DNA from 4 places in the Mesorhizobium maamorense genome. Region 4 is predicted to be linked to each of the others. Evidence: predicted binding sites of a transcription regulator. Region 4 holds the regulator's gene; each other region holds the start of a gene.

Region 1 (2,201 bases), 150 kb from region 4:
CCGCAATCGATGAAGAGCCTCGCCTTCAACGGCCCGGACGGCAAGCCGATGACCATCGCCGACCATGCCGGCAAGACGGTGCTGCTCAATCTGTGGGCGACATGGTGCGCGCCATGCCGCGCCGAAATGCCGGCGCTGGACGCCTTGCAGAAGGAGAAAGGCAGCGATGCGTTCCAGGTCGTCGCCGTCAACGTCGATGCCGGCGACGACGTGAAGCCGAAGAAGTTCCTCAAGGACACCGGCGTCGAGGCGCTCGGCTATTACAGGGATTCGACGATGGCGCTGTTCAACGAGCTCAAGACGCGCGGCCTGGCGCTCGGCCTGCCCGTCGCCATGCTGATCGACGGCGAAGGCTGCCTGATCGCCCATATGAACGGCCCGGCCGAGTGGTCGGGGCCGGACGCCAAGCGGCTTGTCGAGGCCGCGCTCAACCCGTCGGGCTGAGCGCGGGACGGGAATTTTCCACGCATCGACCGAGCTTTAAACCGACGCCTTTTTCAGCGTTGTCATGTCAGTGTTGTCATGTGCTGTTAGACACCGTCCGTCGGTGAGGTCGCTGACCGTCTCGAGACAGATCCCTGGTTCATCAATTCAAAAGCAAGCCGCTATGCAATCCTTTCCGGGTCACTTCCATCCGGAAGTGAACGCTACTTTAGCCGGAAATGAAGTGCGCCCGCCCGCAACAAAACCGTTGTCCGCTGCGCGCGAACGACACATAGTGCCATTGCGGGAGTGCCCCTTTCGCCAATGACAAGCAATGATAACGGGAGACGAAACATGAAGTTCTTTGGCTTCGCGGCCGGTGTCGCCGTGACCCTGCTTTCCACAACCTCCGCCTTCGCCGTCACGCAGATCAGCTGGTGGCACGCCATGACCGGAGCCAACGCAGAGGTCGTCGACAAGATTTCCAAGGATTTCAACGCCAGCCAGGGCGACTACCAGATTGTTCCGGTCTTCAAGGGCACCTATCCCGAAACGCTGAATGCCGGCATCGCCGCCTATCGCGCCGGCCAGTCGCCTGACATCATCCAGGTGTTCGATGTCGGCACCGGCGTCATGATGGCGGCCCGGGACGCGATCAAGCCAGTGGCCGAGGTGCTGACCGGCGCCGGGATGGACTTTGACAAGAGCCAGTATCTGCCAGGCATCGTCGGTTATTATTCGACGCCGGACGGCACCATGCTGTCCTTCCCCTACAACTCCTCGTCGCCGATCCTCTACTACAACAAGGACATCTTCCAGAAGGCGGGGCTCGACGTGAATAACCCACCCAAGACCTGGAACGAGGTGTGGGAGGATGCCAAAAAGATCAAGGCGAGCGGCGCCGCCGCTTGCGGCTACACCTCGACCTGGCTGACCTGGATACACCTGGAGAACTTCGCGGCGTGGAACGATGTGCCGTGGGCCACGCAGCAGAATGGCCTGGCCGGCGGTGATGTCGAACTCAAGATCAACTCGCCGATCTTCGTCAAACATTTCCAGGCGCTCGCCGATCTGGCCAAGGACGGCACCTTCAAATATGGCGGGCGCACCTCCGAAGCCAAGCAGATATTCCTCGCCGGCGAATGCGGCATCTTCACCGAATCCTCGGGCGGCCTAGGCGACATCGTCAAGTCGGGCATGAACTACGGCATTGGCCAGTTGCCCTATGACAGCGACGCCAAGGGCGCGCCGCAGAACACGACGCCGGGCGGCGCCAGCCTTTGGGTCTTCGGCGGCAAGTCCGACGAGGAGTACAAAGGCGTCGCGGCTTTCTTCGCCTATCTGTCCAAAACCGATGTGCAGGAATATCTGCACCAGAAATCGGGATACCTGCCGGTGACGCTCGCCGCCTATGAGGCGACGAAAAAGTCCGGCTTCTACGACAAGAATCCCGGTCGCGAGACGCCGATCCTGCAGATGACGGGCAAGGCGCCGACCGACAATTCGAAGGGCGTGCGGTTGCCGAACTTGCCGCAGGTGCGCGACATCCAGAACGAGGAGTTCGAAAAGATGCTTGCCGGCCAGGAAAGCGCCCAGCAGGCGCTCGACAATGCGGTCACGCGTGGCAACGCGGCGATCAAGGAAGCGCTGGGGAATTAGGGCGCGTCGAACCTATCGAGTTATAGTCCTTGCTCTACGAAGCCCCCTCTGCCCTGCCGGGCATCTCCCCCTGAAGGGGGGAGACTGGCTGTCGCGACCGTTTTCGGCGATTGTCAAAG
Region 2 (2,201 bases), 1.4 Mb from region 4:
ATTTTTGTATATACGATAACCTTCCTCGACATCAAGCTGAACCGCCGACATCAAGCGCGGGAGGGCGTCTCTTCGAGCTCGGCCGCCTTGGTGCCGATGGTCATGGCGTTGCCGCGCCAGTCGACGGCCCCGCCCAGCCAACCGCGCATCCAGATCGCCGGCAACATCAGGTCGCGTGCGATCATCGCGGTGACGATGCGCGGCGACAGATACCAGCCCTTTGCCGAGGCGAGCATGCATTCCGGCAGGTAGGCGAGCGCCAGCACGCAAAGCGCTGTCATGGGCAGGCTGACGCCGGCGCTGGCCGCGGCGATCAGCGCCAGCACGAGCGGAGCCGCCACGCCGGTCAGGATCTCGGGCGCGAAGAAGAGCGGAAAGGTGACGCGGCGCAGGCGCGCCCAGCGGGCCTGGCGCGACCAGATCTCGCCCGGCATGCGCTGCCCGAGCGGCTGCTCGAAGGGCGAAGCGACGAGATTGACGCGCAGGCCGAGCCTGTTGACCAGTTTGGTCGACGCGGCATCCTCCGCGATCTCGGCGGCGAGCACACGGATGCCGCCATTGGCGTCGAGCATCTGCTTGTTCCACAACATGCTCTTGCCCTGGGCAAAGCCGAGGCCAAGCGCCTCGCCGGCATATTGCCAGCGCGCCTGCAGCGTGTTGAGAAAGGCGCATTCGACTTCTGCCCAGAAGCCGTCGGGCCGCGAACCGATCGGCGTCGAGCAAACCAGGCCGGTGTCCCGGCGCCATGCCGCCATCAGGTGCTGGACGTAGTCTTTCGGCATCAGCACGTTGGAATCGGCGAGAATGACCCAGTCGTGGCGCGCAGCCTCCCAGCCCTTGACGCAGTTGTTCAGTTTCGGGTTGGCGCTGACGCGGTTGTCGCCGGTGAGCAGGCGGGCCGGCACGGCTGGAAAGCGGGCAATCGCGGCGCGGATCGGCTTGACCGCGGGGTCGTCGGCATGGGCGACACAGAAGATCAGTTCGTAGCGGGGCCAGGCGAGCGAGAAAGCGCGCTCAAGCGTCTCATGGGTAAACGGCTCGACGCCGCGCGCCGGGATGACGATCGACACAGGCAGCGGCTTGCCGGCCGGCGGCGCGATGGCGGCGCGCCGTTTCAGGCGCGAGCAGGCGAGCAGGATGCTGGCGAGATTTGAGGCGATGAGAGCGATCGAAAGCGAGCCGGTTATGAGAGCGAGTTCCATCGATATCCGGTCACTCCAGAAAAACCGGCCCGCTTGGCGGCCGTTTTCGACAGTTCGACAGAGCGCCCGAGTCGCCCGGCATTGCTGGTGCACACCATCATTGTCATGTGTCACTCAAATGACATTGTTTGTCGGCACCTGCCCTTCAGGGACAGCAACTCGGACGCGCACGGTTGATCGAACCGCAAAGAGCGCCGAATGTTCCGCACCGGATTTGTTTTGGAGCCGCTCATGTACCGCGCCGTCACGCGCAACATCGAAGTGCAGGTCAGGCCGTTCTATCTCGGGGACCGCTCGGATCCTACGGAAAACCGCTACGTCTGGGGCTACCAGATAACGATCGACAACCAGTCCGACGAATTCGTGCAGCTGTTATCGCGCTATTGGCACATAACCGACGGCGCCGGCCGGGTCGAGGAAGTGCGAGGCGCCGGCGTGGTCGGCGATCAGCCCGAACTCAATCCCGGCGACAGCTACCAATACACGTCGGGCTGTCCGCTCTCGACGCCGTCGGGGATCATGGTCGGCCACTACACCATGCGCAACGAGCGGGGCGAGACATTCGACATCGCCATCCCCGCCTTCTCACTCGACCTGCCGGGGACAAGGCGGACGGTGAATTAGACCCGGCGAAATCGGCGACAGCGTTGTTCTCCCCGTCACCATACGGCGAGAAATGTCCGGCAGGAATGAGGGGCAGCGCCGCCCGTCATCCGCTCTCGGGCCCCTTCTCCCCGTAGAACGGGGAGAAACAAGAAACCCTACTGAGTCGTAAATTCCGCCGGGTCGAAGTCATATTGCGTCGAACAGAACTCGCAAGCGACGTGGATGCCGCCGTCCTCGGTGCTGTCCTTGATCTCCTGCGCGGAGAAGCCCTCGAGGATGCCGCGGATCTTGTCGCGGGAGCATGAGCACTGATCGGCGACGGGAACGCCGCCGAAGACGCGCACGCCATGCTCGTGGAACAGACGATAGAGCAGCCGCTCTGCGCCGATGGTC
Region 3 (2,201 bases), 3.0 Mb from region 4:
GCCATCAGCGCCGAGTGGAAGGGCGCGGAGACCTGCAGCATCAGCGCTCGCTTGGCGCCTTTTTCCGTGCACAGTTTGGCAGCCAGTTCGACCGCTGCCTTGGCGCCGGAAATCACCAACTGGCCACCGCCATTGTCGTTGGCGATCTGGCAGACCGATCCTTTGGCAGCCTCGGCGCAGGCGGCTTCGACATCGGCCTGCTCCAGTCCGATGATCGCCGCCATGGCGCCTTCGCCGGCGGGCACCGCCGCTTGCATGGCATTGCCGCGGATGCGCAGCAGCCTGGCGGCATCGGCAACCGAGACGAAGCCGGCGGCGGCAAGCGCCGAATATTCGCCCAGCGAATGGCCAGCGACGTAGGTAATCTTGTCCTTCAGCGAGAAGCCGCCCGCTTCCAAGGCCCTGATCGCGGCCAGCGATACGGCCATCAGCGCCGGCTGCGCGTTGGCGGTGAGCGTCAGCGTCTCTTCCGGCCCTTCCCAGATCAGCTTCGACAGGTTTTCGCCGAGCGCGTCGTCGACTTCGCTAAAAACCCTACGCGCCTCGGGGAAGGCATCGGCGAGGTCCTTGCCCATGCCGACAGCCTGGCTGCCTTGTCCCGGAAAGGTGAATGCAACGGCCATGTGTGGGCTCCCAAAGCTCGGTTCTGCTTGCCTGATACACGAATTTTCCTGCCTGTGACGCAACGCGGCCTGCCAAGTCAAGCCCGGTTCGACCCGGCCCCTTGGCAGCTTTGCCGGCCGAGTGCCTGTTCCAAAAGGCTTTTTGGCGATCACTCCTGATGAAAACCGCTCACGAATCGTTTGCTGGCTCTTCTTATTTCCGCCACAGGCGCTAGCTTTGCGTGACAATTCCATGACAATCGAGTGACGGGTCTGTCGCTGGGTGGGGAAGTTAAAGTGGCTAGGATTTCGAAAGGCGCAGGCAAAGCCGCGCCACAGTTTCTGGAAGACGATCCTTCCACCGGCTACCTGCCGGGACGGAAGTGGCCGACCATACGCTATGGGCTGACCAGCCTGCTGATCGCGGCCGTCCTGGTGTTCGCCATCGAATTGATCGTGCGCGGCGACTTCGCCGGCACGGTTTCCTTCTTCCTGCAGCCGCTCAAGCCGGGCTGGACCACGATCGTGGTGTTCGCACTGGTTCTGGTCGGCCTCGATGCCGTTTTCGGCCGCAGCTATCAAAGCCTGATGATCGTCGCGCCGCTGACGCTCTCGCTGGCTTTCATCGGTCACCAGAAATCGCATTATCTCGGCGATCCCCTCTACCCGACCGATTTCCTCTACTCCCGCCAGATCGTGGCGCTGCTGCCGCTTCTGGTGCGTGACCGTCCGATGACTGCCCTTGCCATGATTGTCGGCATCGTCGCCGGCCTGTCGCTGCTCATCTATGGCTGGCGGGTCTGGCGTCGAAAAGTGCCCATACTCAGCCGCAAGGGCCGTCTCGCCCGGCTGACGCTGGCCGTGCCGCTGCTCGCCTTCTTCGTCTCGATCATGGACTATGCCACCTTCTCCTGGACCCGGGACCGGCTGCAGATCATCCCGATCATGTGGGACCAGAAGGAAAATTACGCCTCCAACGGCTTTGCGCTCGCCTTCGCGCTTAACGTGCCGATGGCGCATGTCTCGGCGCCGCCAGGCTATTCGGAAAAGGCGATCGCGGCCATCGACAGGCCGCAGGTGACCGCCTCGGTGCCCCAGGAAAAGCCCGACATCATCGTCGTCATGAGCAGATCCTTCTGGGATCCGACCAAGCTGCCCGGGGTCACCATCACGCCCGATCCGATCCCCAACGTGCGGGCGCTGCGTTCGGGCTCCATGTTCTCACCCGAATTCGGCGGCATGACCGCCAATATCGAGTTCGAGGCACTGACCGGCTTCTCCAACGCCTTCCTGCCGGCCGGCAGCATCCCCTACCAGCAATATGTGCGCACGCCGACGCCGTCGCTGGCGACCTTCCTGAAGAGGGAGGGCTACAGGGCGCGCGCCATCCATCCGGGCACCAACTGGTTCTGGAACCGCGGCGCGGTCTATGCCGATTTCGGCTTCGACGACTTCAGATCGGAAGAGACGCTGCCGCCGATGCAAAAGCGCGGGCCGCTGGCATCCGACGCGGCGATGACGGACGAGATCATCAGCGAGGCCGATGCCAGCGATGCCCCGGTGTTCTTCTTTGCCGTCAGCCTGCAGAACCACGGCCCC
Region 4 (2,201 bases):
AGGCCGAGTTCGGCATTCCCGCCACCATGGAGAACGATTGCAACATGATGGCGGTGGCGCTGCGCTGGCGCAATCCCCAGCGCTACCGCGACGACTTCATCGCCATACTTTTGTCGCACGGCATCGGCATGGGCCTGGTGCTGAAGGGTGAACTGTTCACCGGCACCCATTCATCCGGGGGCGAGTTCGGCCACATGATCCATCGCCCCGGCGGGGCGCTCTGCCGCTGCGGGCGGCGCGGCTGCGTCGAGGCCTATGCCGGCAACTATGCCATCTGGCGCAACGCGAGGCAGCTTGGCGAGGACACCGAGCCCGTCGACGTCAGCGACGCCGACATGCGCACCCTGGCGGCCTCGGCGCGCGAAAAGGACGGGCCGGAGCGCGAAGCCTACCGCAAGGCCGGCGAGGCGCTGGGTTACGGCCTTGGCAGCCTGTTTGCGCTGATCGATCCGGCGCCGGTCGCCATGGTCGGCGTCAGCGCCGCCGCCTTCGACCTGATCGAGCCGGCTCTGCGCGAGGCCATTGCCCAGACCGCCGGCGGCCAGCACTCGAAATCGATTTCCTTCGACACCGAGCCGAACGAACTGCCGCTGATCCGCGAGGGCTGCGCCATGCGCGCGCTAACCTTCGTCGACCAGGAAATTTTCGCGCCGGGGGCACAGGCGAAATCAGGCATAGGCGAGAACGTTGCGTGACATATCCCTAGTCTTCGCGGATCGCGTACCCCGCGCCCCGAATGGTGCGGATCACGTCAGGCATGCGGCCGTTGTTGACCGCCTTGCGCAGCCGGCCGACATGCACGTCCACGGTGCGCTCGTCGATATAGATCGTTTCGCCCCAGACATTGTCGAGCAGCTGACTGCGCGAGAACACGCGGCCCGGATGTCGCATCATGAATTCGAGCAGGCGGAACTCGGTCGGCCCGAGCCGGATCTCGCTTTTCTTGCGGTAGACCCGGTGCGATTCACGGTCGAGCACGATGTCGCCAACCTTGAGCACGCTGGACAGAACTTCGGGCTTGGCGCGGCGCAGCAGCGCCTTGACGCGTGCCATGAATTCCGGCGTTGAGAACGGCTTGACCAGATAGTCGTCGGCGCCGGTGGAGAGACCGCGCACCCGGTCGCTTTCCTCGCCGCGCGCCGTCAGCATGATGATCGGCAGCCGCTCGGTCTCGGGCCGCATCCGGAGACGGCGGCAGAGCTCGATGCCGGACACCGCCGGCACCATCCAGTCGAGCACAAGAAGGTCAGGGACATTCTCCTGCAAGCGGATCTCGGCTTCGTCGCCGCGCGTCACCACCTCTACCTGATAACCCTCCGATTCCAGATTGTAACGGAGCAGCACACCCAGCGGCTCCTCGTCCTCCACCACCATGATGCGTGGCGCGATCATCGACTGGTCACCCCTGCCGTCAAGCCGCTGGCGCCGACATCGCCGTCTCGTCCTGCTTCGGGCGATTGGCGGGCAATTGCGTGCCGGTCAGCACATAATAGGCATTTTCGGCAATGTTGGTCACGTGATCGCCGATGCGCTCGAGATTCTTGGCGCAGAACAAAAGATGCGTGCAGGCGGTGATGTTGCGCGGATCCTCCATCATGTAGGTCAGCAGCTCGCGGAAGACCGACGTGTATTTGACGTCGATGCGTTCATCGTCGGCGCGCAGCTTCGCAAGTGCCGCGGCATCGCGCGCCGCATACTCCTCGATCACGCCTTGCACCTGGATCAGCACAAGCTGCGCCATGGCGTCGATGGAGTGCGACAGGTCGCGCGGCGTGGCGGCAAGGCCGACGGTGCCGACGCGCTTGGCGATGTTCTTGGCGAGATCGCCGATGCGTTCGAGATCGCCGCCCATGCGGATCGAGCCGACGACATGGCGCAGATCGTCCGCCATGGGCTGCCGCTTGGCGATCAGGGTGATGGCGCGGTCGTCGAGTTCGCGCTGGCGCGCATCCATGATCGCGTCGTCGGAGACGACGCGCTGGGCGAGCGCGTTGTCGGAATTCAGGAGCGCCTTGGTCGCGCCGCCGACCATCGATGAGGCGAGATCGCCCATGTCGCGGATCAGCCTGCTGATCTGTCCGAGATCTTCGTCAAAGGCTGCGACTGTGTGTTCGGCCATGATCTTGGTCCTCGTATGCCTGGGATCAGCCGAAGCGGCCGGTGATATAGTCCTGCGTGCGCTTCTCGCGGGGCGACGTGAA

Evidence for each region. The regulator PhoB, encoded in region 4, activates phosphate uptake and scavenging genes when phosphate is short. The targets are predictions, from matches to a motif close to TGTCATNNANCTGTCAT.
Region 1: a site for PhoB is predicted at 505-521, ahead of ugpB (sn-glycerol-3-phosphate ABC transporter substrate-binding protein UgpB). Genes of this name have one in related genera too.
Region 2: a site for PhoB is predicted at 1,310-1,326, ahead of ACIU1A_RS32025 (ceramide glucosyltransferase). Genes of this name have one in related genera too.
Region 3: a site for PhoB is predicted at 845-861, ahead of ACIU1A_RS07365 (LTA synthase family protein). Genes of this name have one in related genera too.

Annotation. Positions count from the first base shown of each region.
Region 1 covers NZ_CP173356.1:4,892,208-4,894,408, reverse strand. The annotation lists gene tlpA (thiol:disulfide interchange protein TlpA) at 1-444, shown strand, start outside; gene ugpB (sn-glycerol-3-phosphate ABC transporter substrate-binding protein UgpB) at 778-2,082, shown strand.
Region 2 covers NZ_CP173356.1:6,439,114-6,441,314, reverse strand. The annotation lists gene ACIU1A_RS32025 (ceramide glucosyltransferase) at 51-1,202, opposite strand; gene apaG (Co2+/Mg2+ efflux protein ApaG) at 1,434-1,826, shown strand; gene ACIU1A_RS32015 (Hsp33 family molecular chaperone) at 1,964-2,201, opposite strand, start outside.
Region 3 covers NZ_CP173356.1:1,454,688-1,456,888, reverse strand. The annotation lists gene fabD (ACP S-malonyltransferase) at 1-623, opposite strand, end outside; gene ACIU1A_RS07365 (LTA synthase family protein) at 900-2,201, shown strand, end outside.
Region 4 covers NZ_CP173356.1:5,042,317-5,044,517, forward strand. The annotation lists gene ACIU1A_RS25175 (ROK family protein) at 1-695, shown strand, start outside; gene phoB (phosphate regulon transcriptional regulator PhoB) at 703-1,392, opposite strand; gene phoU (phosphate signaling complex protein PhoU) at 1,412-2,119, opposite strand; gene pstB (phosphate ABC transporter ATP-binding protein PstB) at 2,145-2,201, opposite strand, start outside.